Regions from separate parts of the Peribacillus sp. TH16 genome, predicted to be linked through region 1. Evidence: riboswitches for the same ligand, from Rfam matches in the RefSeq annotation. Region 1 holds a riboswitch; the other holds the start of a gene.

Region 1 (3,217 bases):
CAAGGAATTACAAAACAAGCCAATGCTATCGGCTATCATATAGTCATCTTTCAAACACAATATGAAAGAGAAAAAGAAATTCAGGCATTGAATATGTTACAAATGAAGCAACTCGATGGCATTATCGTTTGTTCAAGAATTTCAGAAATGAAAGTCCTCTTGGACTATCAAAAATATGGACCAATTATCTTATGTGAAGATACAGCCCAGGCTGAATTATCGTCCATAAGCATTGATCACTATGCCGCTTTTTCCTCTGCACTTGAATACGTGGTTGCTAAAGGATATAAGAAAATTGGATACAGCCTCGGGCGAAAAAAGAGCAGAAACAGCTCCCTTCGTACAAAGGCGTTTAACGATATTATGAATAAGTATCATCTTTTAAATAAAAAAGAATGGCTGTTTGAAGGCAGTTATCACATCAAAGATGGTGAAAAATTGTTCCAAGATTGGAATTCTATGATAGATAAACCAGAGGCTATCATCATTACTAATGATGACAGCGCGTCCGGATTCATTCTTACTGCCAACAAATTCGGAATGAAAGTACCAGAAGACGTGGCCATTCTAGGTTTTAATAATGATAGCCTCAGTGAGATGCTCGATATCACAACCGTTTCCTTACCGCTTGATTGGATTGGCAAAATGGCTGTTGATCTATTTGAAAATCCTGAAGTTATCAGACATGTAAAATTAGATTATACTCTTATGAAACGAAAAACTATTTGAATTATCTTAATTATCCAAATAAAAGATGTTTAAATGACAAACATTTAAACACCAAATTCAAGTGATACATTTAAAAACTAGGAAAAAATAACCTTGAAAAATAATCATTGCGCTATCTATAAGATTATTTTATAATTTTAATATAGTAAAGTTTACTCAATGACCTGCTGACATAGAAGTAATTGTTTGAACTTTATATTGAAATCGTATAGGTTGACTAGAAGTTGACGCAACGATTTATATATTTAGTATAAGAAAATTGAATACTTCCTCATTTACCGATGAGTTAGAGGCTGCGGCTTATAAAAGTAGTACGGACGAGATTCAGGAAAATTGACGACTCCGTTTGAAAGGATAAGTTGCCGAAGTTTAGATATGGTCCTTGTATATCTAGGCTGGCGGTGTTACCGAATAGGAACACCACTGTCACGTTTTATTAACGTGGGGAGCTATCTTCGGAAGGATAAACGGGTTTATTATAAACAGCCGTCGATCTTTTTCGACTGCTGTTTTTTTATATATCGTTCCCTTCCAATAAAAAGGAGTGTAACATCAATTGTCAAATTCACAAACAACATCAAATCCCACTGAGTTGAAAAGGAGCCTGAAAGCACGTCACTTAATGATGATTTCATTAGGTGGAACGATTGGAACAGGTTTATTTTTAGCAAGTGGCGGTGCCATCCATACCGCTGGGCCTGGAGGTGCTTTGGCAGCATACGCAGCCATTGGCTTCATGGTTTATTACTTAATGACAAGTCTTGCAGAAATGGCAGCATTCATGCCAGTAGCCGGTTCGTTCCGTGTCTACGCATCCAAATTCGTCGACCCATCTTTCGGCTTCGCGATTGGCTGGAACTATTGGTATAACTGGGCCATCACAATTGCAGCTGAACTGGCTGCCGTTGTCCTAATTATGAAATTCTGGTTCCCGGACAGCTCGTCCATTATCTGGAGTGCCGTTGCGTTAATTATTATGTTTCTTTTTAACTATATGTCTGTTAAAGGATTTGGCGAAGCTGAATTCTGGTTTGCTTTAATCAAGATCGTGACCGTTATCATCTTCTTAATCACTGGATTTCTAATGATTTTCGGAATCCTGGGGGGAAATGACCCAATTGGTTTTTCTAATTTCACCATGGGAGAAGGTCCATTTAATGGAGGCTTCTTCACAATTCTAGGAGTATTCATGGCAGCAGGTTTCTCTTTCCAAGGAACAGAATTACTTGGAGTTACAGCCGGCGAAAGTGAGAATCCGGAGAAAAATATCCCTAAAGCGATCAAGTCCGTTTTTTGGCGCATCCTTTTATTCTATATCCTTGCGATTTTTGTAATTGGAATGATTATTCCGTTCACAGATGCACGTTTATTAAGCGAAGATGTTGCCGTCAGTCCATTTACACTTGTATTTGAACGCGCAGGTCTTGCGTTTGCGGCATCGGTCATGAACGCAGTTATATTGTCATCTGTGCTCTCTGCTGGTAACTCCGGCATGTATGCTTCAACTCGTATGCTATGGGATTTGGCCCGCGACGGAAAAGCTCCGAAATTCCTTGGCAAGCTCGATAAAAGAGGGGTACCAGTGAATGCTCTTATCGCGACTTCTTTAGTTGGTTGCCTCGCTTTCTTAGCTTCATTTTTCGGTGACGGTGTAGTTTATATTTGGTTATTAAATGCTTCAGGTATGGCTGGATTTGTCACATGGGTTGGAATTGCGATTGCTCACTATCGATTCCGCAAAGCCTATGTAGCTCAAGGTCTTGATTTGAATGCTTTACCATACCTTGCTAAAGGATTCCCAACTGGACCGATCTTCGCGCTCGTCCTATGTATTTTCATTATCATTGGACAAGGCTACCAAGCTTTCAGCAGCAGCGGGATTGATTGGAATTCCATGTTTGTTTCTTACATTGGCCTGATCTTATTCTTCGCCCTATGGTTCGGCTATAAAATTAAGTATAAAACTAAAATCATCCCACTTGAGGAATGTGATTTTAAAGTAAAATAAGCGTTTTAAAAGGACCTGATTTCTTCTTCAAGAGGAATCAGGTCCTTTTTTTATCATTTCCCACCAGAAGACTCCCTCTTCAAGCGTGTGAAGGGCGAGAGCCCAACGGTAAGGAGAGATGAATGGCGGTTGGCATAAGCCAAAGTAATCTTTTGGCAAACATACGTTCTGTGGTTAATAATAACTATAAGGGGGTGAAACCAATGGTCGTAAACAAAGCTTATAAATTTCGAATCTATCCAACTAAAGAACAACTAGCTCTAATCAATAAAACGATCGGCTGCTCCCGTTTTGTCTATAACTTCTTTCTAGGCAAACAAAAGGAGAAAGATGCCTACTGGTATATTTGTGAAGAAATGAAGCAGAACAGCCAATTATCCTCTAATGAATGGAAAGGTTCTTTTCTGAATAAATACGCAACAATCAAAGAACTTCCAGCTTAAAGAAAGAGTATTCTTTCCTGAAAGAAGTAGACAGTAT
Region 2 (3,217 bases), on a different contig from region 1:
TCAAACATAATAAAATATACATGATCTTCATTTATAAATGCTTCATTTAATGCAATAATATCGTTTACCTGCACATCATAGCCCGTTTCTTCTTTAACTTCTCTGATGGCTGCTTCTTTTAGAGTCTCATTTGCTTCAACTGCTCCTCCTGGTAAGGACCAAGTGTTATTTTTTTTATTTAGTACCACTAAAATCTTATTGGTATCCTCGTTAAACAAAAGTGTGTACACAACATCAACACGATTCAAATTCAATACTCCTTTTCTTATTAGTTAAGAGTTAAACAAGTCTATTGTAAATTAAACATCTTTATTTGTAATTAATTATCTTTATTGTCATTGAACACCTTTTAGTGATCCATTGGACAACTAACTCAAACAAATTATAAATCAGTTCAATCTCATTTTGGATAGCGTTTACTCTTTGGTAAAGTTGCCCGATTACACAATACAGCTTAAAGAATCAATGGAGTTCTACTTACAATTGAAGCGATTCGTTTTCTTGCTTCCCAAACTTCACGGATTTTCATATCTTTTCTTTCCTTTGTTAGTTTTGTATTAGTCATGTTGTGCCCCCTCCTTGATCATTATTCTTGGTATTCATAAGATAAATACTAATTCCTTCTATAAGATATATCAATTGTAAAAACTGACTATAAAAGGGTGAAAAACTTTTCAAACAGTTTGTTTTATAAAACTATTAATCTGTTGAGTTTACATAATAGATGAATCCACCCCAATACCTTAGCCATTTCCATCGATTATCCATGTATTCTTAAAAAAATATTTCTAAATTGGCCTTGCAATAGAAAGGATTTCCTGTTATATTACAGTCAATTAAATATTTTCTTACTTCATACTTTTTGAAGTGAGGATAGAGGAGCAAAGACCATTAGTACACATTTTGAGGAGAATGAGATCCTATGACTATTGTGGAAAGGGGAATTTGCCGAAGCGGAAAGAATCTCATGTTCTTGAAGCTGGTTCTGCTATTGAATAAATACAGAACTGTCATATAGGAAACTATATGGAGGGCTATCTTACGCGCCGAAACGATTTTTTTTTATTAAATATTGTTTCTACTGCAGCAGCGAATCCTCGTTGTTGCTTTTTTGCGTTTACTCCTGAATGGCCCTGACCACCTCTGAATTTTTTTAAAAAATTATACTAAAGGGTGTGAAGTTATGAATTTTGGCCAAGTTTTAACCGCAATGGTTACCCCGTTTAATCATAATAATGAGGTTGATTTTAATGCTACGAGAACTTTAGTAAATTATTTAATTGCTAATGGTTCTGATGGATTAGTTATAGCTGGTACAACTGGAGAGTCGCCTACATTAACAGCAGAAGAAAAAGTAGATTTATTCAAATTTGTTGGGGAAGTTGTCGATGGAAGAGTTCCAGTTATAGCTGGAACTGGCTCAAATAACACGAAAGCTTCGATTAGCTTAACAAGACAAGCAGAGGCAGCAGGAGTCGATGGAATTATGCTCGTCACCCCATACTATAACAAGCCGTCTCAAGAAGGATTATTTCAGCACTTTAATGCGATTGCCCAATCAACATCATTACCGGTAATGCTTTATAATATTCCAGGACGAAGTGTTGTAAACATGTCAGTAGAGACGATTGTTAGTCTCTCAAAGATTAACAATATTGTCGCAGTAAAAGAAGCAAGTGGTGACTTAGATGCCATGGCACAAATCATAAGCAAATCCTCTAGTGATTTTACGTTGTACAGCGGCGATGATGGGTTAACATTACCTGTTTTAGCTATCGGTGGAACAGGCATTGTTTCGGTTTCTTCACACATCATTGGTAATGAAATGCAAGAAATGATCAATAGCTTTAAAAATGGTGATGTCCATGGTGCTGCTTCTACACATCGTAACCTTCTTCCAATTATGAAAGCATTATTTGCTGCATCAAACCCATCACCGGTAAAATCGGCATTAAATATGCGAGGATTAAATGTTGGAGGTGTCCGCTTACCATTGGTCCCTTTAAACAATGAAGAAAAAATAGCACTACAAATAGCTCTACAACCTAGTAACGTAGAAGCTGTTTAGTTGAATAAATAAAATAATGATTCATTCAGCGAGACTGGCGCTAAAGGTCTTAATTCTGTCTTTGTTCTTTTTGCTTGCGTAGCTGCCATCCGTACGTTTATAGCATATCGAATGATTGAAACTAGTGAAAAGGTTCTAGAAGATATTGCACCATAGGAAGACAATCTTTAAGGGGTAAGGTTGAAAAAACCTTACCTTTAATTTTTTTACTAACGGGTCTTAAGTTCCATAATTACCTTTTCTTTCACTTCGTTTTTATCTTTTTACAGATGATAGATAGATAAATAAAAATAGTAAACGCATTAATTCTTTGATAAACCAAAATAAATGTTTACTAAGTTGGTGTATATTTATTTAAATTTATTATTTATGTTGAAAGGAAGAATACAAATGATAAAAAAAATGGAACATATAGCTATTATTGTTACTAATATGGATCATACTATTCAATACTACTCAGATATGTTTGGGTTTAAGGTTCGCCTTCGAGGATCTTCAAAAACAAGAGAGATGGCATTTTTGTACTTGGAAGAACAGCCTAGTATGGAAATTGAACTAATCAAAGACATTGAACCTATTGGTAAGTATAACAAAAGTGGAATCGTTAACCACCTTTCTTTTACAGTAGAAGATATTAATATAGCAATTAACCATTACCGGAATAAAGGAATTGAATTTTTATCCCCTCAACCACAACCAACACTTGAATGTGGACGTATGATTTTATTCAATGGACCTAATGGTGAATTGCTACAATTGGTAGAACGAGCAAAAGATTAAAGATACTTAATATGAGATGAAATAAGTAAAGTTTGATCATTTCTGTGACCCTTATTATATTAAAAGCCCTTCACATCTAAGGAGTAGACAAATTTCATAAACCGAAAATATATAGAAGGTTGGGGATATACTGATTATTGATGGTGATAAGATTACCAGATCCAAAGAAGGCACTGAAAAGTAAGAAAAGAAATCAATGACTTGATGGATGAATTGTTTGAAGATTAACAGATTAGCCCTTCTCATTTAGGAGAAAGGCTTTTACGATTTGATAGACGCAGAAAGTTTATTTGTCTACATTATTTGTTCATCTGATTTTTGGATGATTTCTTTTAGTTCTCCTGTATCACCTTTAGCATTAATAATTTC

The links. A riboswitch is a leader RNA that binds a small molecule or an ion and turns the genes downstream of it on or off. The one in region 1 is predicted to bind lysine.
Region 2: linked by a shared signal. The riboswitch ahead of dapA (4-hydroxy-tetrahydrodipicolinate synthase) and the one ahead of JFV29_RS25935 (amino acid permease) in region 1 are both predicted to bind lysine.

Annotation. Positions count from the first base shown of each region.
Region 1 covers NZ_JAEKEM010000009.1:2,443,970-2,447,186, forward strand. Annotated here, with positions in the region: gene JFV29_RS25930 (LacI family DNA-binding transcriptional regulator) at 1-729, shown strand, start outside; lysine riboswitch at 1,009-1,189, shown strand; gene JFV29_RS25935 (amino acid permease) at 1,286-2,737, shown strand; partial or broken gene JFV29_RS25940 (helix-turn-helix domain-containing protein) at 2,941-3,217, shown strand, end outside.
Region 2 covers NZ_JAEKEM010000003.1:363,939-367,155, forward strand. Annotated here, with positions in the region: gene JFV29_RS13040 (NUDIX hydrolase) at 1-248, opposite strand, end outside; lysine riboswitch at 867-1,045, shown strand; gene dapA (4-hydroxy-tetrahydrodipicolinate synthase) at 1,184-2,068, shown strand; gene JFV29_RS13050 (VOC family protein) at 2,459-2,848, shown strand; gene JFV29_RS31060 (hypothetical protein) at 3,143-3,217, opposite strand, start outside.